Regions from separate parts of the Nonomuraea sp. NPDC049637 genome, predicted to be linked through region 1. Evidence: riboswitches for the same ligand, from Rfam matches in the RefSeq annotation. Region 1 holds a riboswitch; each other region holds the start of a gene.
What was found. A riboswitch is a leader RNA that binds a small molecule or an ion and turns the genes downstream of it on or off. The one in region 1 is predicted to bind cyclic di-AMP.
Positions count from the first base shown of each region.

Region 2: it holds a riboswitch for cyclic di-AMP, as region 1 does, so the genes downstream of both, AB0J71_RS03520 (hypothetical protein) here and AB0J71_RS08145 (CHAP domain-containing protein) in region 1, are expected to answer to the same signal.
Region 3: it holds a riboswitch for cyclic di-AMP, as region 1 does, so the genes downstream of both, AB0J71_RS08635 (CHAP domain-containing protein) here and AB0J71_RS08145 (CHAP domain-containing protein) in region 1, are expected to answer to the same signal.

Region 1 covers NZ_JBFAOM010000004.1:276,397-283,481, forward strand. Annotated here, with positions in the region: gene AB0J71_RS08125 (extracellular solute-binding protein) at 1-559, opposite strand, end outside; gene AB0J71_RS08130 (RNA polymerase sigma factor) at 924-2,228, opposite strand; gene AB0J71_RS08135 (YciI family protein) at 2,274-2,702, opposite strand; gene AB0J71_RS08140 (class I SAM-dependent methyltransferase) at 2,864-3,682, shown strand; gene AB0J71_RS08145 (CHAP domain-containing protein) at 3,737-4,441, opposite strand; cyclic di-AMP (ydaO/yuaA leader) riboswitch at 4,447-4,584, opposite strand; gene AB0J71_RS08150 (Gfo/Idh/MocA family oxidoreductase) at 4,702-5,655, opposite strand; gene AB0J71_RS08155 (aldo/keto reductase) at 5,675-6,496, opposite strand; gene AB0J71_RS08160 (hypothetical protein) at 6,594-7,085, shown strand, end outside.
Region 2 covers NZ_JBFAOM010000002.1:229,246-236,330, forward strand. Annotated here, with positions in the region: gene AB0J71_RS03500 (DUF4388 domain-containing protein) at 1-297, shown strand, start outside; gene AB0J71_RS03505 (roadblock/LC7 domain-containing protein) at 330-701, shown strand; gene AB0J71_RS03510 (hypothetical protein) at 728-1,099, shown strand; gene AB0J71_RS03515 (alpha/beta hydrolase) at 1,143-2,018, opposite strand; partial or broken gene AB0J71_RS03520 (hypothetical protein) at 2,304-2,732, opposite strand; cyclic di-AMP (ydaO/yuaA leader) riboswitch at 2,956-3,090, opposite strand; gene AB0J71_RS03525 (DUF5302 domain-containing protein) at 3,256-3,456, opposite strand; gene AB0J71_RS03530 (MDR family MFS transporter) at 3,504-4,958, opposite strand; gene AB0J71_RS03535 (PadR family transcriptional regulator) at 5,015-5,512, shown strand; gene AB0J71_RS03540 (rod shape-determining protein) at 5,597-6,619, shown strand; gene AB0J71_RS03545 (YetF domain-containing protein) at 6,616-7,085, shown strand, end outside.
Region 3 covers NZ_JBFAOM010000004.1:384,741-391,825, reverse strand. Annotated here, with positions in the region: gene AB0J71_RS08645 (DUF4132 domain-containing protein) at 98-1,882, opposite strand; gene AB0J71_RS08640 (VOC family protein) at 1,968-2,321, opposite strand; gene AB0J71_RS08635 (CHAP domain-containing protein) at 2,562-3,224, opposite strand; cyclic di-AMP (ydaO/yuaA leader) riboswitch at 3,238-3,390, opposite strand; gene AB0J71_RS08630 (hypothetical protein) at 3,764-3,907, shown strand; gene AB0J71_RS08625 (helix-turn-helix domain-containing protein) at 3,932-4,522, opposite strand; gene AB0J71_RS08620 (MFS transporter) at 4,615-6,027, shown strand; gene AB0J71_RS08615 (GNAT family N-acetyltransferase) at 6,175-6,609, shown strand; gene AB0J71_RS08610 (acyl-CoA dehydrogenase family protein) at 6,746-7,085, opposite strand, start outside.

The DNA.
Region 1 (7,085 bases):
CCTTCTCGCGGTCCGTGGGCAGCCCGGCCTTCTTGAACAGGTCCGTGCGGTAGCACAGGCTCATGCCGCCGATGTCCGTGCCGAGGCCGAAGATCTTGCCGTCGGCCGTCACGCCGTTCTCCCACTTCCAGGCGGGGTAGTCGGCCTTGCGGCCCTCAAGGCCGTACTCCTTGAGGTCGGCCCACCACTCGGGGTGCGCCTTGGCCAGGCCCATGCCGCCCTCGTCGATGCCGACGACGTCGCCCGCGCCGTTGCCCGACTGCAGCCACTGGATCATCTGGGGCCAGTACTGCTGCTCGAACTGGTCGGTCAGGTGCTCTTCCTTGATCTGGATGTCCTTGTGCTCGGCGTTCCACTTCGCGATGGCGTTCTTGTAGCCGAAGTTGGAGCCGCCGCCGAAGGTCTGCACCCGGATGGTGACGGGCTCGGCCGCCGCCGCGGAGGAGGCGGGGCTGTTGCCGGCGGCCGGCGTGTCGCCGCTGCCGCACGACGCGACGGTCAGCGCCGCCGCGGCCAGGGCTGAGGCCGCGGCCAGACCGCGACGCTTGCTGATCATCATGGGAGACCCCTTCTCGGGTGACTGATGGGAGGTGCACCGCGGCATGCGCTCCGCCGCGGTGGGAGTGTTTGGGAGCGCTCCCACAAAGGGTGCACTTACCGGCTGTGTCCGTCAATCCGCCGAAACGGAACCGTTACCAATCGTGCGTTTTGCCCACCGTAATCAGGATTTAAGGGGATGAAGGGTGTGAAGGGCTGTTTGGGAGCGCTCCCACCTCAAGAGACATCTTTCGTGCCGCATCAAGGGCATGTCGCCCGGACGCTGCGGGCTTGCTCCCGGTCAGGTCCCGCTGTCACGGAGCGTGACAGTCTTCTGGAACGTTCCAGTGACCGCCTCGGCGCCACGCGGTCGGGGGAGGCGGCACTCAGCAGGCGGCGGCGCGTTCGCGCAGCAGGGCGCGTTCGCGGGAGTTGCGCGTCATCGCGGCGGCCCGTTCGAACTCGGCCCGCGCCTCCTCGTGCCGGCCCAGCCGGAACAGCAGGTCGCCGCGGACGCTCGGCAGCAGGTGGTAGCCCTTGAGTGACGGCTCGTCCACGATCTGGTCGAGCAGGTCAAGGCCCACCGCCGGGCCGTAGGCCATCGACAGCGCCACCGCGCGGTTGAGCTCGACGACGGGGGAGCGGGCCAGGCGGGCCAGCGCCTCGTACAGGCTCGCGATGCGCACCCAGTCGGTGTCGCCGGGGTCGAACGCGCGGGCGTGGCAGGCCGCGATCGCGGCCAGCAGCGTGTACGGCCCCGCCGCGCCCGCCGGCTCCCCGGCCCGTTCCTTGTCTCGCTCCCGGTCTCGCTCCCGGTCTCGTTCCCCGGCCAGTTGCTCGGCCAGTTGCTCGGCTCGGGCCAGGGCCGCCAGCCCGCGCCCGATGAGCAGCCGGTCCCACCGGGTGCGGTCCTGCTCCAGCAGCAGCACCGGCTCGCCGGACGGCCCCACCCGGGCCGCCGCCCTGGACGCCTGGATCTCCATGAGCGCGACCAGCCCGTGCACCTCCGGTTCTGCGGGCATCAGCCCCGCCAGCACGCGGCCCAGCCGCAGGGCGTCCTCGCACAGGCCGGGCCGCATCCAGTCGTCGCCCGCGGTCGCCGAGTACCCCTCGTTGAAGATCAGGTAGATGACCTCCAGCACGGACGACAGGCGTCCGGCCAGCTCGGGGCCCTGCGGCACCTCGAACGGGACCTTCCGGTCGGCCAGGGTGCGCTTGGCCCGCACGATCCGCTGGGCGGCGGTCGGCTCGGGCACCAGGAACGCGCGGGCGATCTCGTCGGTGCTCAGGCCACCGAGCACCCGCAGCGTCAGGGCCACCCGCGCCTCCATCGACAGCGCCGGATGGCAGGCGGTGAAGACCAGCCGCAGCAGGTCGTCCTCGATCTCGTCGGGTTCGGGCGGCTCCGCGGCGGTCTCCAGCCGGTGGCCCAGCTCGGCCAGGTTGCGGGACATCCGCTCGTTCCTGCGGATCAGGTCGACGGCGCGGCGCTTGGACACCGTCATCAGCCAGGCGCCCGGGTTGCGTGGCACGCCCGATTCCGGCCACTGCTCCAGGGCCGCGACCAGCGCGTCCTGGGCCAGCTCCTCGGCCAGGCCGACGTCGCGGACCAGCCCGGCCAGGCCGGCGATGAGCCGGGGGGCCTCGATCCGCCAGACCGCCTCGATCGCCCGGTGGGTGTCGGAAGCCATCACCGGCTCATGACACCAGCACCGTCCTGGGTCCGCAAGGCGAGGTCAGCTCTCCCGCCCGTCCAGACGCCGGCGCATGGCCTTCTCCCGCTCGATCTCCGCCGGGTCGGACGAGGCCGCGTCGGGCGCGTCGGAGGCGTCGTACACCCGCCACACGTCCAGGCCGATGCCGTCATAGCCCTCCGGGACGGGCACGCGCATGGCCCATTCCAGAGCCTCCTCCCTGGACTTCACCTGGATCAGCCAGAACCCCGCGATCAGCTCCTTGGCCTCGGTGAACGGGCCGTCGATCACCGTGGCCCGGCCGCCGCTGTAGGCGATCTGCGCGCCCTGCGAGCTCGGGTAGAGTCCTTCGGCGGCCAGCAGCACCCCCGCCTTGGCCAGCGCCTCGTTGTAGGCGTGCATGTTGTCGACGAGCTCCTGGCTGGGCAGCGCCCCGGCCTCGGTCTCCCCGTTGGCCCTGCCGACGATCATGAATTTCACCCTGGCGTCCTTCCGTCCGCGCCCCCGGGGCGGAGCCGGCCTCGCCGAAGCGTCGAACGGGCGCCGGCCGGATCGACAAGGGCACGGGCCGTCCGCTTCCAGGGCACCGTACCGGTCGTGCGGCCGGGTGGCCGATGTGCCATCCTCGCCCCATGCCCCAACCCGCACAAGACGCCCCCGTCCCCAACCGGGCCCTGTGGGACGAGCGTGCCCGCGTCCACGGCTCCACCTCCACCGACCGGTTCTACGACGTCGACGCCTTCCTCGCCGGCCGGCAGACGCTCTACCCGCTCGAACGCCGCCTGGCCGGCGACGTCGCCGGCCGGGACCTGCTCCACCTGCAGTGCCACTTCGGCCTGGACACGCTGAGCTGGGCCCGCCTCGGAGCGCGGGTGACCGGCGTCGACTTCTCCCCGGTGGCGGTCGAGCGCGCCCGCGACCTGGCGGCCAGGGCCGGGCTGGCGGCCACGTTCGTGGAGGCCGACACGCAGCGGCTGCCGGCGGAGCTGGCCGGCGGCTTCGACGTGGCGGTGGCCACGTACGGAGTCCTGTGCTGGATCGGCGACCTGGACGCCTGGATGCGCGGCGCGGCCATGGCGCTGCGGCCCGGCGGGCGGCTGGTGCTGGTCGACCTGCATCCGGCCTACCAGACGGTGGCCTCGCTCGATCCGCTGGTGGCCGACTGGCCCTACGGCGGCGGCCAGGCCCACAAGGAGACGGTGACCGGCACGTACGCCGACGCCGCGGTGGTGACCGAGACGCATGAGGCGGTCGAGTACCCGTACTCGGTGGGGGAGATCGTCACGGCGGCGGCACGCGCCGGGTTCACGGTGGCCGAGCTGGGCGAGCACGTCGAGACCGACCTCGACCCGCGCGGCCTGCTGCCCGAGGGCCCGGACGGCCGGTACCGGTTCCCGTTCGGGGACTCGCACCTGCCGATCCTCTACTCGCTGGTGGCGGTCCGGCCCTGAGACGCGGCGAGCGCGCGTCCCTCGTGCGGGACGCGCGCTCGGAGCGGCGGGAGGTCAGCTCGCGTACTGGGGGTATCCGTAGCCGACGACCTGCGACTTCGGACGGACGCGCTCCTCGACCTTGCCGTTGCCGGTGTTGCCCTCGATCGTGGAGATCGTGCCGTCGCCGTTGTCCTTGACGACGAAGCCGACGTGCTGGATGGCGTCCAGGCTCTTGCTGCCGCCCCAGGAGAAGAAGACCACCGCGCCGGGCTTGGCCTCGGTGCCCCAGCGGTCGTTGGCGGCGAACCACTTGGCGTGGGCCACGGTCCAGGCGTCCCAGCCGACCTGGGGGCGGGCGCCGGTGTGCTCGCCGACCCAGGAGACGAAGATCGAGCACCAGGGGGCGTTCAGGTACATCGCGCGGGTGCCGCCGTCGCGGGCGATGGTCTCGGCGGCGCGCTGGGAGTCGGCGTACCACTTCTGGAACTTGGTTCCACCGCCGTAGGCGTTCTCGGAGGTGCCGACCTGGGCCCTGGCCATCGCCAGGACCTGCTGGGCGGTGACGTTGACCTGGGTCTCCTCCGCCTTGCGGGTGTGAGCGGCGGCCTGCGGCGCGACGGCCGAGTGGCCGGTCGCGGCGGCCGGGCCGGCGCTGTCGGCGGCGGCGGCGGTGGCGTGGGCGCCGAGGGCGGAGGCGAGGACGGCCGCGCCGAGCGCGGCGCGGGCGTAGGTGATCTTCGGGGCACGGATAGGACGGTGCTTGGCCATCGAGGGCATGTGACTCCTTGCTTCCATGCCGCTTACCGGGTTAGCTGACGGGTTCGGACGTGGAAGCTGCCCTACGGCACCGAAGTGCCGATTCACCCCAAAGGACGTGGGTCCCCGGTTCCGCCCGGAGGCGGATTCAGCGGTCACAGGACGATCCTGTGAAATGTCGTGCGATGGTTGGACAAAGCCGGACAAACCGGACGTCTGCCGCGAGATGCCCCACAAGGTAATACACCGGGCAAGAGTCAGGCAAGTGGCTAAAGGTCCAGCTAGGCGAGTTGCGCCCGCGCCTCGGCCAGAAGCTCCATCATGGCAAGGGATTCGTCAAGCGGCATGATCGCACTCTCCGTGCGGCCCTCGACCGTGGCCGCGCGCACCTCGCGCAGCTCGCCCGCGTAACCGTTGTCGGCCGGGTCGAGCACCAGCTCCTCGGTCTCCATCGACGGCCCCGACAGCAGCACCCGCTGCGGCGCCCAGAACGGCGCCAGGATGTCGGCCCGCATCGACGTGCCCACCACGCTCGCGTCGTTGGCGTGATGTGCCAGCAGCGACACGTCGACCAGGGCCCGCCGCCCGTCCGGGTACAGCAGCAGCCCGCCGGCCTCGGCGTCGACCCCGCTGGGCGCCAGCGAGCCCGCCATGCGCAGCTCCGCGGGCATGCCGAGCAGCAGCTGGGCCAGCCCGAACGGGTAGATCCCCAGGTCGAGCAGGGCCCCGCCGCCCAGCTCCGGCGCCCACAGCCGGTGGGCGGGGTCGTAGGGCAGCGCGAAGCCGAACGAGGCCCGCACCGACCGGATCTCACCGAAGCGCGGGTCGGCCGCCACCTGCTGGATGAGCGGGTTGAAGCGCATCCACATGGCCTCCATGAGGAAGACCCCGGCCGCGCGGGCCAGCGCCACCATGCGCTCGGCGTCGGCCACGTCGGCCGCCAGCGGCTTCTCGCACAGCACCGACTTGCCCGCCGCGATGGCCGCCTCGGCCACCTCCAGGTGCTGGGCGTGCGGCGTGGCGACGTAGATCGCGTCTACGGCCGGATCGGCGCACAGGGCCTCGTAGGAGCCGTAGGCCGACTCCGCGCCCAGCTCGTCGGCCAGCGCCCGCGCCCTGAGCGGGCTCCGCGAGCCGACGGCGCCCACCCGCATGCCGGGCTCGGCCACGATGGCCGCCCCCACGGTACGCGCGATGCCGCCGGTCGCCGCTATTCCCCAGGTGAAATCTCGCACGACCGAGATCGTAGAGCGCTCAGGTCAGGTTGAACGAGTCGGGGTCGGGCCCGATCCGCCGCCCCGCGTTCATCGCCCCGATGGCCGCCATGTCCTCGGTGTCGAGGATGAAGTCGAACACGTCGATGTTCTCCTCGATCCGCGACGGCGTGACCGACTTGGGGATCACCACGTTGCCGAGCTGCAGGTGCCAGCGGAGCACGATCTGGGCGGGCGTCTTGCCGTACTTCTCCGACAGCACGCGCAGCGCCGGGTCGGCCAGCAGCCCCTTGCCCTGCCCGAGCGGGCTCCACGCCTCGGTCAGGATGCCGTTGGCCTCGTGGAAGGCCCGCATCTCGCGCTGCTGGAAGTACGGGTGGAGCTCGATCTGGTTGATCGACGGCGTGATGTCGGTCTCCTCCATCAGCCGGGTCAGCGTGGCGACCGTGAAGTTGGAGACCCCGATGGCCTTGGCCCGGCCGTCCCGGTAGATCTTCTCCAGCGCCCGCCAGGCCTGCATGTACCTGTCCTGCTGCGGGACCGGCCAGTGGATCAGGAAAAGATCTACGTAGTCGAGGCCCAGGCGGGCCAGGCTCTCGTCGAAGGCCTGCTCGGCGCGCTCGTGGTCGCCGTTCCACAGCTTGGTGGTGACGAACACCTTCTCCCGTGGCACCCCGGCGGCGCGCACGGCCCGGCCGACGCCCTCCTCGTTCTCGTAGGCGGCGGCGGTGTCGACGTGCCGGTATCCGGCGCGCAGCGCGGTCGTCACCGCGTGCTCGGCGTCGTCGGCAGAGACCTGCCAGACGCCGAAGCCGAGCTGTGGTATCTGCACACCGTCGGTGTTGAGCATCAGCGAGTTCATACCCTCCATTGTTCACGTGTCGTTTCTTGCGGCTTAAGCAGGCCGGGCTACCTTGAGGCGGGTCGTGCAAGGCCATCCACCGGCTGGGGGAAACAGAGTGGTCAGACAGGCGTCGGCCTGGGTGGAGTCTCCGCTCCAGATGCTGTGCGCCGTCGAGGCCCACCACGCCGGGCTGCTCGGCCCGGACACCGTGGTCGTGCCGCGCGCCGGCCTGCGCCCGCTGCGCGCCACCCGCAAGGAGCTGCGCCGCCTCGACCTGCCCGCCGGCCTGCTGCTGGACGAGCCGCGCGAGCGCATGCCGCGCCGCGTCCAGGCCGTGGGCGACGCGTTCTCCGGCAAGGTCCAGATGCGCTGGCTGACCTCCGACCCCGGCCGCATCGTCGTCGTGGACGACGGCCTGGCCACGCTCAGGCTGCTCGAACTGCTGGCCGCCGGGCCGTTCCGGCCGCTGCTGCGGGCGCGGGCGACCCCCTCGCGGGCGCGCGCCCTGCTGGGCCTGGCCGCCGCGCTGCGGCTGCGGATGAGCCGGGTGTCGGTCTTCACCGCCCTGCCCGTCCCCGACGAGCTGGCCGCGGCCGTCCGGGAGGCG
Region 2 (7,085 bases), on a different contig from region 1:
GACCACAAGGCGACCCCGCTGGAGCTGGCCCGGCAGCTGGGCCGGTCGGGCTACTCGGTGCTGCTGGCCGTCAGGAGGCTGGCCGCCGCCGGCCTCCTCGTCCCGCCCGATCCGGCACGGCCCGCGCAACGCCGTACGGACGACGGGGAGGCGCTGCCCAAGCGGGTGCCGGCCCCGGTGGCCGTTCCCGCCGGCGACGGGCGCGCCGGGCCGGGCTCGGGGCCGGTGCCGACGGGTGATCCGACCGATCTGACGCTGCTGCTGCGGCTGAAGAAGGCCCTGGAGGAGATGCCGTGAGGTTCCCCTCACGACGCAGGAGGAGGCCACCCGTGGAGCTACGGCAAGAGGTCCTGGCTGAGATGGAGCTCCTGCGCGGCCGCACGCCGGACGTCACCGGCAGCGTGGCGTGCACCGTCGACGGCCTGCGGATCGCCTGCGACCTGCAAGGAGACACCGGCGAGCAGGTGGCGGCGCTGTCGGCGGCGCTGCTCGCGATGAGCGGCCGGATGCTGACCATGGCGGGCCGCGGGACGTTCGAGGAGACCCTCGTGTCCGGCACCGCAGGGTTCGTGGCCTTCTACGCCGCGGGCCCCACGATCGTCCTCACGGTTCTGGCGGGACCCGGCGCCAACGTCGGGCTCCTCCGGCTGGAGGGCAGGAAGACGGCGGCCTCCGTGGCCGCCGTGGCACGCAAACACTGACCATCCCCACCGAAGCGGAGGAAAGCATGGCAGGCATGGACGTCTCCCTCAAAGAGATGATGAGCATCGACGGCTCGATCGGGGCGGCGATCGTCGACCACGGCAGCGGCATGGCGCTCGGCACGCTCGGCGGCTCGAAGGAGCTGGACCTGCAGGTCGCGGCGGCGGGCAACACCGAGGTCATCAAGGCCAAGCTGCGCACGATGGACTCACTGGGCCTCAAGGACGGCATCGAGGACATCCTGATCACGCTGACCGCCCAGTACCACATCATCCGCCCGCTGACCGGCCGCAGCGGCAAGGGCCTGTTCCTCTACCTCGCCCTCGACCGCAACCGGGCCAACCTGGCCCTGGCCCGGCACATGCTCAAGGTCATCGAGGAGAAGCTGGAGCTCTGACGGCCCGCGCCGACAAAGGCTCTGCGGCGGGTCTTGTGGCGGGTCACGCGGCGGGCTCCGGCCGGGCGGGCGTCGCGGAGCCGGTGTGGGCGGTGATCTCGGCGACGATCGCGGGCCAGAGGGGGCGGGGCAGGTCGTGGCCCATGCCGGGGTAGGTGACCAGGCGGGAGTCCGGGATGGCGGCGGCCGTGGCCCGCCCGCCGGCGAGCGGCACGAGCTGGTCGTCCTCGCCGTGGATGACCAGCGCGGGCACCTTCAGCCCGCCCAGCGCGGACGTGCGGTCGCCCGAGGCCATGATGGCGGCGAGCTGGCGGGCGGTGCCGGACGGGTCGTGGCAGCGGTCGAAGGCGAGCCCGGCCAGCCTGGTGACGCGTTCACGGTCCAGCTCCCAGCCGGGGGACCCGAGCACGGCCCAGGTGCTCAGCGCGCCGGCGACGACCCCCTCGCGGTCGGTCGCGGGCTTGGCGAGGAGCACCGCGGCGGCCGCCTCGGTCGGCGGGGCCGCCTGCGGGCTGGGCGTGGACATGATCGAGGTCAGGCTCAGCACGCGGGCGGGGTGCCGGATGGCCAGCGCCTGGGCGATCATCCCGCCCATCGAGGCGCCGACGACGTGCGCGGCGGGCAGGCCCAGGACGTCCATGAGCCCGGCGCTGTCGTCGGCCAGGTCGTCCAGCACGTACGGCGAGGGCGCACCCCATGCGGGCACGCCCTCGTCGTGGAGGTGGGTGGACAGGCCCGCGTCGCGGTTGTCGAACCTGATGACGTGGTGGCCCTGCTCGGCCAGGAGTTCGCAGAACTCGTCGTCCCAGTGGATGAGCTGGGCGCCGAGTCCCATGATGAGCAGCAGGGGCCTGCCTTCCGGTGAGCCGAAGCTCTCGTAGGCGATCTCGATGCCGTTGGCGGCTGCGCGCTGGATCACAGCGACCAGAATGTCATTCTGGTCGCGAGGCGTAAAGAGTGGTCTGTCCGCAGATCAGTCGTTGAGGAGCTTGCGCAGACGCTCGCCGCCGAGCACCACGCCGCCGCCGGCCAGCACGAGCACGCCGGCCATCACGGTGCCGCCCATCGCGACGGTCTTCCCGACCTGGCCGCCGGCGGAACCGGCCGCGTCGTCGGCGGGCTTTTCGGCCAGCACCTTGGGGGGCTCGGCGGGGTTGTCGTCGAACCTGCCCCATGCGCCGGTGGAGAAGGCCACGGGGTAGTTCTTCTTGCCCTTGCCGTCGCCCCACTTGGTGATGACGTAGTCGATCTTGATGTGGCCCTGGCCGCCGTTGCCGTCCACGCCGAGCGTGTCGGGGTTGAAGGTGCCGCCGGTCAGCTCGGCGAAGGTCTTGGCGTCGAGGTCGAGCATGACGCCACGGCTGGAGGGCTCGCCGGGGCCGCGGTCGCCCACGAAGAACGGCATCTTCTTGCCGTTGTAGGTCACGTAACCCTCGGTCATGAGGGGCCAGCTGGGGCTGGCGGCCAGGCCCTTCTGCATGGGCTTGCCGCTGGCCGGCAGGCCGGTGTCGCCGGCGCGGCCGGAGGAGTCGTCCCAGAAGTAGGAAGCCTTCGTGGAACCCTTGAGCAGGATCTTCTGGTCGTCGCCGGTGTCGGCGTGGGCGCCGGTGGCGGAGATCGTCAGCGCGCCCATGGCGGACACGGACAGCAGAGCGAGAGAGCGCAGGCCAAATCGAGACATGAAGCAGTGAAGTCCTTCGCGAGGGGACAGGGGGAACGCGCGTGACTACGGTGCGTAACCGGGCAGAGCGCCGAAAAGGTGGTTACGCGGCGCGTGGGGGAAGTCAGGGAAGAGACCGCTCAGCAGGCGGTCGTCACTACACTGTCCGGGGGTACGACGAGGTGGTACATGCGTGAAGTCCTCTCCATCTCGCCTACCGGGTTAGCTGACGGGTTCGGGCGTGGAGATGCCCTACCGGCACGTGGCCGGATTCACCCCAATGAGATGGGTCCCCGGTTCCCGACAAGTCGGGATTCGGCGCCAGCTGTCGTCCCTCTCCTGGTAGGGACTACGCCACCAGCTGGTAATTGGTTAAGACCGTACCCAGAGATTCGGACAAATACAAACGAATCGTCATGAACCGGGTAAAGATCTACCTATCACGGCAAAGAGAAAGGGGGCACGGCATGCCGTACCCCCTGCTAAATCGGGCCTTTCAGCCGCCGCTCTTGCGCCTGAAGGATCTTTTACTCGCTGCCGGACCGTGCGCCCCGTGGATCTTCGACGGGTCCACGCCCCTGCCACCCGCGGCCGAGTCGGCCTGCTGCCCGCGCTTGCGTTCCAACGCCTCGCGGAACTTGCGCTTCATCTCGTCCTCGGGAGTCTCGCTGACTTCCGGCTCCGGTGTTTCCGCCATGAGGACCTCCTGGTTCTGGGGACATCCACAGCTTCGCACGACGTCGCTTACGACGCGAAACCGGCCTCCACTCTGCTCTCCGCGGCGGGCGCCTGCTCCAGCCGCCTGCCGGGCATCATGACCAGCGCGACCAGGGCGATCACCGCGCCCGCCACGCCCAGCGACGGGATGACCACGGCCGCCGCCGAGGCGTGCGCGGCCGCGAGCCCGTGGACGGGCGCGTCCGTGGTGATGACCGACGTGTACGCGGTGCCGGCCAGCGCCAGCGCCACGGAGCCGCCGATCTGCCGGAAGAAGGTGAGGTTGGCCGAGGCCGTGCCGATGTACCGCGGCGGGACGGCCTGCTGCACGGCCACGGTCAGCCCCGACAACATCGGCCCCATGCCGAGCCCGAGCAGCGCCATCCACCCGGCCAGCAGCAGGCCGTCGGTGCGCACGGTGAGGTTCAGGCAGAGCAGGCTGCCGGCTGCCAGCAGGAACGGCGCCCCGACCAGCCACGGCTTGTACGTGCGCGTCCTGGACATCAGCGTGCCCATGAGCGCGCTGCCCGCCACCATGGCCAGCGTCATCGGGTAGATCCTCAGCCCCGACTCGGTGGCGCTGATGCCCAGCGCCTGCTGGAAGTAGCGGGGCAGGAACACCACGCCGGCGTACATGCAGAAGGCGGTGAAGAAGGAGGTCGCGTTGACCAGCGTGTAGGTACGGTCCCGGAACAGGTGCATCGGCATGACCGGGTTCGCCGCCCGCAACTCGACCAGCACGAACGCGGCCAGCAGCACCAGCGCCAGCAGGATCGGCCCGGCCACGGACGGGGACGTCCAGGAGTTGCCGTCCAGGCCCTTCTCGGTCAGGCCGAGCAGCAGGGCGCTGATGGCCACGCTGAACACCGCGATGCCCGCGTAGTCCGGCCGGCCCCCGCCGCCGGTGCCCGCACGGAACGGCAGCCGCAGCACCACGATCGCGATCAGCACGATCCCGAGCGGCACGTTCACGTAGAAGGCCCACCGCCAGCTCGCGTGGTCGGTGAACAACCCGCCCAGGAAGGGCCCGGCCAGGTACGTCAACGCCATCACGCCGCCGAGCGCGCCCTGCACGCGGGCGCCGTTGCGGCCGGGCGGGAACATCTCCATCACCAGGGCCAGCGACAGCGGCAACAACGCGCCCGCGCCCAGCCCCTGCACGGCGCGGAAGGCGATGAGCTGGGTCATGTCCTGGGCGAGCCCGCACAACGCCGATCCGACGACGAACACCGACATCCCGACGAGCAGCAGCGGCTTCCTGCCGTGCTGGTCGGAGAGCCGGCCGTACAGCGGCACGGTCACCGTGGAGGTGAGCAGATAGGCCGTGACCACCCAGGTGTAGAGCCGGGTGCCGCCCAGTTCGCCGGTGATGCGGGGCAGCGCGGTGCCGACGATCGTCTGGTCGAGCATCGCCAGGAACATCCCGCCGAGCACCGCCAGCAACACCAGCCCGTTGCCCTTGGTCTTCATGTCATTAGTCACAGGTGAAGATTGATATGTAAGAGCTGACATGTCAAGCCTTCGCTATGCTGGCGGACATGTCCCTGCGGATCGCGCTCCTCGGCCTGCTCGCCACCAAAGGCCCGGCCAGCGGCTACGACCTGGCCAAGAAGTTCGAGCACTCGCTCAACCACGTCTGGCAGGCGGGGCACACGCAGATCTATCCGGAGCTGGTCAAGATGGCCGCCGACGGCCTGGTGACGGTCGAGCACGAGGGCGCCCGGGGCCGCAAGATCTACGCCATCACCCCCGAGGGCCGCACGCTGGTCACCGAGTGGCTGGTCGGCCACGACCCGTCGGCGACCGTGCGCAGCGAGACCGCCCTCCAGGCGTTCCTGCTGGCGCTGCTCGACGCCGAGCAGGCCGCCGCCGTGGTCGAGCGCATCAAGGGCCACTTCCAGGCCCGCCTCGCGGTGCTCGACTGCCAGCCCGAGGGCCTGTTCGGCAAGTACGCCCTCTCCCTGGGCCTGCACCAGGCGCGCTCCGGCATCGAGTGGGCCGACGAGACCCTGGCCGCCCTGCGGCGCGAAGGGTAAAACGGAACTCTGCGGTTCCTGGTGTTGCGTTGGAGAAGCGCCGGATATACACCCAGGCATGATGCTCAACCTCCCAGTACGGCGATGAGCCTCCTGGGTCGTGACCTGGCGATCGACCTCGGCGCGGCCGGCACGAGGATCTACGCCAAGGGCAGGGGCATCGTGCTGGACGAGCCGTCGGTCGTCCTGCGCGACCGGCGGACGGGCAAGGTCGTCGGCTTCGGCGCCGATGCCGTGACCGGCGCTGACGGCGCTGACGGCGTTGACGGCGTTGACGGCGTTGACGGCGCTGACGGCGAGACGTACTGGCCGATCAGCGACGGCCTGCCCCAGGACGGCGAGCTCGCCCGGCGCATGATCAGGCACTTCCTGCGCAAGGTGCACCGGCACCCCTTCCCCCGGCCGCGCCTGGTGATGGCCGTGCCGGACGAGTTCACGCCGATCGAGCGGGTGGCGCTGCGCGACGCCGGCTTCGAGGCGGAGGCCCGCGGGATCCTGCTGGTCAAGCACGCGATCGCCGCCGCGCTCGGCGCGGGCCTGCCGGTGCGCGACGGCAGCGGGCACATGGTCGTCGACATCGGCCGGGACGCCACCAGGGTCGCCGTGCTGTCCTGCGGGGCCGTGGTCGCCGCCGGAACCGTGCGCGGCGGCGGCAACGCCGTGACCCGCGCCGTCGCCCGCCTGGTCGAGGACGAGCACGGCCTGCTGGCCGACGAGCGGGAGGCCGAGGCGGCCAAGCTGCGCGCGACGCGGGAGCCGACCGGGAACGTGCTGATCCGCGGCAGGGACGCCGGCACCGGCGAGGAGCGCGCGGTGGCGCTGCCCGCGGCGCGCGTGCGCGAGGCGGCCGTCCAGCCGGTCGAGCACATCGTGCGGGCCGCCGAGCACACCATGGAACGCTGCCCTCCCGAGTTGACCGCCGACCTGGGCGAGCGCGGAATGGTGCTGGTCGGCGGCGGTGCGCTGCTGCCCGGCCTGCGCCGGCGGCTGCAGGAGGGGCTGTCCATGCCGGTGCGGCGGGCGGAGCGGCCCACCGACTCGGTGGCCCTGGGGCTCGGACGCTGCGTGGAGGACCTGGGGCTGATCGCCAAGCTGAGGCGCCGGTGAGCGACCTGTTCGACCTGGGGGTCTCCGTCGCCGACAAGACCGTCAGGACGATCGCCGTCTACGTGACGATCGCCGTGCTGCTCCGCATCGCCGGCAAACGCGGCATCGCGCAGCTCAACAACTTCGACTTCGTGGTCATGCTGCTGATGAGCAACGTCGTGCAGAACGCGATCATCGGCCCGGACAACTCGCTGGTCGGCGGCCTGGTGGGCGTGGTGATCCTGGTGGCGGTCAACTCGATCGTGGTGCGGCTGGCGGCCACCGTGCCCTCGGTCGGCAGGGTGTTCGAGGGCACGCCGGTCGTCCTGGCCCGCGACGGGCACTTCATCCCCTCCGCGCTGCGCCGGATGGGCGTGCGGCAGGCCGACCTCAACGTGATGCTGCAGCTCCGGGGGGCCGAGAGCGTCACCGACACCGACCTGGTACGCCTGGAGCCCGGCGGCTCGCTCCTGGTCCGCCTGCGCCC
Region 3 (7,085 bases), 110 kb from region 1:
AGCGGAAGATGGGTGGCGATGACCGTTCCGGAGTCACGCCACCCCCACGACCCGCGGCCGTCATCCTGAGCATCGTCGGGTCGGCACCGCAGGACTTCTAGTGCCAATATCCGTCGTAGTAGTCGACCAGATGCTGGGCGTCCTGGCCGGCCGAGGCGGCGGCGACCGTGAGGTCGGCCTCTCGGAGGATCTCCGACCGCACCAGCGGCGGCACCGACGTCGCCGGCACCTCCTGGCCGTTACGGTGGAAGGTCATCGGGTTGGTCGCGCACAGCGCGTCCAGGTCCCAGCCCTCGTCGGACATGCCCTCGACGACGCGCAGCAGCCAGCGGGCCTGCCAGCCCCCAAGGTCGCGCACCACCTCACCCTGCCCCTCGTGACAGTCGTGCTCCCAGTAGCCGATCGACACGCCGGTCCAGCCGTGCCGGATCAGCTCCGTCCGGGCCGGGCCGTAGCGCACGACGTGACCGGCGACGCGGTCCGGCTCCTCCGCGTACACCTCGCGGAGGACCTGTTCGAACGGCTGCGCCGGCCCCCTCTCACGCCACGCGCCCACCTCCTCGGCGCTCGCGTCGGCCGGGTGCCACAAGGCGACAGGGCCCTCGGGGCGTTGCCCGGCCAGTTCCCAGCCGTCGACGGTCCTGACGGGCAGCCCGGAAGGGCCGCCGGGGATCCGCCACACCAGGGCGCGTGCGTAGGGGCCGGTGACGGGGTGGTCGAGGAGGTGCTCGCCGACCTCACGCCAGGTCCATTCGCGCTGGTGGATGAGCGCCTGCTCCAGGCGGTGGCGCGCGACCGTGCGCGCCTGCTCGACCTCTCGGGGCGTGGCGGTGGCGGCGAGCGGCGTGCGGTCGAGGAACTGGTCGCGGGTCATAGCGGCCGCGTCGGCGAGCGCATCGAGCGCGCGCGTCACCTTCTCCTGTACGGACGCCGCCCGCACCTGCGTCTGAACGAGCGCCAGCGGGGTGACGGTCTCGGGTCCGCCCCGGCGGGCCAGCACGCCGACAGCCTCGTTGGCGACGGTCTCGCTGCGGCAGGTGGAGCCGGGGCCGTCATGGCCGGTGCCGCAGGTGACGGCGGCGTCGGCGAGCAGCGACGGGACCCAAGGCTCGTCGATGACCTCGCAGGTCCGGATCAGGCCGCACGCCACCCAGACGGTCCGGCCCTTCAGGAAGCGGTCCTCGCTCCAGCTGATGCCGGCGTGGTGGCAGACGAACGGGCCGCCCCGGTAGGCGGCCAGGCGGGTGATCAGCTCGCGGACCAGGACGACGGCCTCAGGGGTGAGCAGGCCGCCGACGACCGGCAACCAGCCGTCGCCTGGGGCCGGTGTGTCGGCGGTGGCCCAGTGACGCAGCAGCGGCAACATTCCGGCCAGGCGGACGCCGTACTCCTCGGCCAGCATCGTGGCGAAGGGGTCGGCCTCCCCGATCACGTTCCTGACCGCGCCGGCTGAGCCCTCCTCGGTGAGCAGCCTCTCCAGGAGCGGCTGGAGCTCTCCGAGGTCCGTCAGGTGGCCGAACAGGTCGCGGCGCTGTTGCGGATGGAGCAGGTGGGCGGCCGCCAGCGGTATCCGGTAGAGCTCCTCGTGGCGGGTGTGGCCCTGGCGGGCCCAGTAGCCGGCGCGTTCGGCCAGGTTCCAGGCGTCGTCGGGCGTCCAGTCGACGGCGCGCGCGGCCACGGTGCGGACCAGGCGCAGGACGCGCTCGTCGTAGTCGTGGCCGCCGTGCGGGCCGAGCCAGAGCTTGGTGTGGGCGTAGGTGCCGTAGAGGCGCCAGTCGGTGTCGGGACCGGGGTCGAGGCCCTGCTCGGTGAGGGCGTCGAAACGCCGGTAGGCCTCCCTGGTAGCCGGTTCCAGATGATCCCAATTGCCGGCGAACGTCATCCGATGATCGTAGTCGCACGACGTCCGAACGAACATCGTCGTTCTGGACGACTGCCAGCGGGCCGCCCGCAGACCCGGGTGTTGCTCAGTGCTTCCGTTCGCCCAGGACGCAGAACTCGTTGCCCTCCGGGTCGAGGAGGGTCACCCAGTGCTGCTCGTCCTGCACGCTGTCGACGCGCCGGGCGCCGAGGGAGAGCAACCGGGCGACCTCGGCCTCCTGGTCGTCGGGGCGGAAGTCGGGGTGGAGCCGGTTCTTCGACGTCTTGCCCTCGGGGACCGGCACGAAGAGCAGCCCCGGCATCCGGTCCGGCTCAGGCCGGATCTCGATGATCTCCTCGGTCTCGTCGACCACGACCCAGCCGAGAGCCCCGGCCCACCAGCGCCCGAGAGCGACCGGGTCGGCGGAGTCGACGATGATCTGTTCCCATTCCAGTGCCATGAGCTTGAGCATAGACAGGACCGCCGGCCCGGCCTCGTGGCGGCCCGGCCTCCTACCGCCATCCGGCCGCCTCGGCCATGGTCGACGCCGTACTGCGCTGCTTCGGAGCATGAACTGGGCCGGCACGAGCGCGCCGGTCTCACGGCGTTGCTCCGCGAGACGCGAAAGTGGCGCAGGGCCTCGCCCTGCGCCACTTCCGTTGCCCTCACCGTCGCACGGAGAGGAGTCCTCGGCCTGCCGTCAGGCCTTGTACTGCGGGTAGCCGTACCCGACGACCTGGGACTTGGGCCGGATGCGCTGCTCGACCTTGCCGTTGCCGGTGTTGCCCTCGATCGCGGTGATCGTGCCGTCGCCGTTGTCCTGCTTCACCAGGCCCACGTGGTCGATGCTCTCGACGGACTTGTCGTCCCAGGAGTAGAAGACGACGGCGCCCGGCTTGGCCTCGCTCCCCCAGCGCTTGTTGGCCTCGAACCACTTGGCGTAGGTGACGGTGTAGGCGTCCCAGCCGACGGTGGACCGAGCGCCGGCCTTCTCGCCCACCCAGGAGACGAACATCGCGCACCACGGGGCGTTGGCGTAGGACTGCAGGCTGCCGCCGTCGCGGGCCATGGTCTCCTTCGCCCGAGGCGAGGACATGTACCAGCTGTGGAACGGGGTGCCGCCGCCCGCGGCGTTCTCGGTCACTCCGATCTGCGACTCGGCGATCTTCAGCACCGACTGCGCGCTCACCTGCCCGGCGGTCTTCTGCTCGACGCTGTGCGAGGCGACGGTGTCGGAACGCGCGCCGGACGCCTGATCGGCGAAGACCGGGCCTGCGACGAGAGCCGCACCGGCAGCGACGCTCACGCCGAGCACGAGGCGGGCGGCGGGCGTAAGGGCACGGGTGAAGGCGTTGATGGTCATGAAGAGGTATTGCTCCTTGCTTCCATTCCGCCTACCGGGTTAGCTGACGGGTTCGGGCGTGGAAGTGCCCTACGGATGCCCTCGCGGGAGGTGCTCCGATTCACCCCACAGAATGTGGGTCCCCGGTTCCGCGTGTTTGTCCGAGCGGATTCGGCGGCCACGCCGTTCTACGTGTTCACGCAGATCAGACGCGGTCTCGGCAATGGTCGGGACGTACTGTGGCGCGGATGCTCACCGGGCCTACGTCGTAACTGACATTGAAGGTATGTGAATGGCATAGAGCAGTACAAGCCAACTTGGAAGAAGCGCTTCGAAAACGCCTGTCAGACCGGCGTTTTACCCACGAATTCTTTACCTTGGCACGCCGCCCGACCGCCCGGCACACCCACGACGGAGGAGGGCACCGAGCCCGCTCACCGCTTCTCACGATGGGTCAGAGCCAGCCTCGCCGCCGAACCTCTTCCCGCGACCGTCATGCGTAGCGTCGTACGCCCGGGGGACGACACCATCGTCGTGCTCCTGCCGGCTTCTTCGTCGAGTTGAGCGGTCGGCGCCGGGACACCGGCAATCAGTTCCGCCATCCCGTCCGCGGCACGACGGCGTTCATGACGGCGCTCATCGTGGGCGAGATCGGCGGCTTCGCTGTGCTGCTCGCCGGATTCGTACAGGCACAACTGCTCTGAACCCTGTCCACGAGGTCCGCCACCTCACCCCGGAACCGGCGCGGCCAGTACCGATTGGATGGACTTCGTGACTGTTTCGGCGGCATCGTTCCGGGCCAGGCGTCCTTGCCGTACCTCGTTCGCCGCGCCGTGCAGGATGTAGTGGGTGAGGCTCACCAGCCAGGCGGCGGGCAGGTCGGTACGGAAGACGCCTTGATCCTGGCCACGGTGGACGAGTTCGGCCATGCGCTGGGCGGGTTCGTCGTGCAGCTCCCGGACCCGCCCAGCGGGCAGGACTCCTTCGGCGGCGGCCAGCAGGGCCGCTGATTCGGCCACCAACTCCCAGCTGGACGCCAGCAGACGCCCCATGGCTTCGCGCGCGGCGCCCGTCAGGTCGACGGAGGCCAGGAGCTCGTCGCCGTCTCGCAGCGCCTCGACCAGTGCCGCCTCGATGAGGTCGGCCCGGGTCCGGAAATGTCCGTACAGGGTCATCCGCCCGACGCCGGCGGCACGGGCGATGTCGTCGGTGGTCGCATGCGGGTCCGAGCGCATCAGTTCGCGTGCCGCGGACACGATGCGGGCGATGCTGCGCTCGGCATCGACACGGCGCCTGGAGCGAGCAGGAGAGGCAGCCATGCCCCCCACCCTATCTCGTATACGCATATACGGCTTATAGTGTCCCAGCAGAACTCGTATATGGACATACGAGATAACAGCTGGAGGATTTGATGACCCAATCTGCAGTGCACCAGGCAGAGCTCCACGAGCCACTGCCGGCCCGGTGGCGCATCCTCGGCTTCCTCGGCGTGGCCCAGCTCATGCTGATCCTGGACGTCACCGTCGTCGCCATCGCGCTGCCGCACATGGAAACGGACCTCGCCCTCAGTCGCGAGGCGCTGACCTGGACAGTCAGCGCCTACACGCTCACCTTCGGCGGGCTCATGCTGCTCGGCGGCCGCATCACGGACCTGCTGGGCGCCAAGCGGATCGTGATCGCCGGCCTGTTGCTGTTCAGCGTCGCGTCGCTGGTCACAGGGTTGGCCGGGTCGGCGGGCACGCTGCTCGCGGGTCGGGTGGCACAGGGCGTCGGGGCCGCGCTGCTGTCGCCCGCGGCCCTGTCGCTGGTGGTCGCCCTGTTCGACGGAGAGGAGCGGAACAAGGCCCTGGGCGTCTGGTCCGCGCTCGGCGGCGGCGGCGCCGCGCTCGGCGTACTCCTCGGCGGCCTGCTCACCGCCGGGCCCGGATGGTCGTGGGTGTTCCACGTCAACGTGCCCATCGGCCTGGTGATCGCCGTGGTCCTCGCCGTACTGCTCCCGGCGCGTACGCCTTCGCCCGCCTCCCGGCCCCGGCTGAACGTCCTTGGTGCGATCTTGGTGACGTCCGCCAGCGGGTCGTTGATCTACGCACTCATCGCCGCCGGCGAGAAGGGATGGCTCAGCGCGCTCACCGGGTGGCTCGTGCTCGCGGCTGCCGTGGGCTACGTGCTGTTCGTGCTGTGGCAGAGGCGGGCGCGTTCGCCCCTGATGGACGTGCGACTGCTCGCCCGGCGACCCGTGGCGGTCGGGGCCTTCCTCATCCTGATGGCCACGGCACTGATGATCGCTGTGTTCTTCCTGGGAACCTTCTACTTCCAGCACGCTCTGGGCTACGGCGCGCTGCAGGCCGGGCTGCTGTTCCTGCCGGTCGCGGTGGCGACGATGCTCGGCGCCAACCTGACCGGACGCCTGCTCGGCCGGTGGGGCGGGCGCGCCCTGGCCGTCGCCGGTCTGACGGTCGCGGCGATCGGCATGGCCGTACCGGCCTTCTCGACGAACGTCGTCAGCGTCGTGGCAGGCGTGGCCGTCGCGGCGGCGGGCACCGGCGCGATGTTCGTCATCGCCTCGGCGACCGCCCTCGGTCAGGTGGCGCCCCACGAGGCCGGGATCGCCTCCGGCATCGTGAGCACCTTCCACGAGTTCGGCGCGTCCATCGGAGCCGCCGTCATCTCCAGCGTCGCAGCCGCGAGCCTGGCCGGGACCACGTTGAACGGCTTCACCAGCGGATTCACCGTGGCCGCGATCGCATCGGCCGTCGGCGCGGCCGTCGCGGCGCTGGTAACGCCCGGCCGCCCGTCACCTGCGGCGCAAGCCGGCTCTCAGTGAGCGGGGACCGCCTGGTTGCCGGCGCCACGGCGGCTCGTCGACCCGCCTGCGCCGCCGGCAACTCCTCCACCACGACCAAGCTCGCCCAGCAGCCGGCGAGCGGACCTGAAACACACCACCCCGCTCCTGAACCCGGAAGGGATCACTGTGACAACGATCCGTCGTGCCACACCCGAGGACGCCGCCATCGTGCACGACCTCATGCGCGGCCTGGCCGAACACCAAGGCCAGTCCTCGGCCGTCACCGTAGGCGTCGAGGACCTGGAGCGGCTGCTCGCCCGCCCGGAGATCACCTACCTGATCGCCGAGCGGAGCGGCCGGGCCGTCGGCTACGTCTCCTGGCTGGAGCGCATCAGCTTCTGGTCCGGCCAGGACTACCTCGCCCTGGACGACCTGTACGTGACCGGCTCCGAGCGCGGCGACGGCGTAGGCGAACAGCTGATGCAGGCTGTGGCCGAAGCCGCCGACGGCAAGGTGATCCGCTGGGAGGTGGGCGAGGCCAACGTCGCCGCCCAACGCTTCTACGCCCGCATCGGCGCGACCCTCACCACCAAGAAGATCTGTCGCTGGCAACCGAAGTGACCCCTGCTCCGGCACGTGGGGAGAACAGGTTCCAGGCGTTCTCCCCGGTCCGGCCGCCGTTCGCCGATCCTCACCGGTTGTCCGCACTTCCGGGCCACCGGTGGCCGGCTCCGTCGTCCCGGGTGAACAGACGTCCTCAGCGGACCGGCAGGCCGGTGACGGCGCGGCCGATGATGAGGCGCTGGATCTCCGACGTGCCCTCGAAGATGGTGTAGATCTTGGCGTCGCGGTGGAAACGTTCCACCGGGTGTTCCCTGGTGTAGCCGGCGCCGCCGAGGATCTGGATGGCCTGTTCGGTCACCCACACCGCCGTCTCGCCCGCCACCAGCTTCGACATCGACCCCTCGGCCTGCTCGAACGGCCTGCCGTTGCGGGCCATCCAGGCGGCGCGCCAGGTCAGCAGGCGGGCCACGTCGACGCGGGTCGCCATGTCGGCGAGCAGGAACGCGATCGCCTGGTTGTCGCCGATCCTGCGG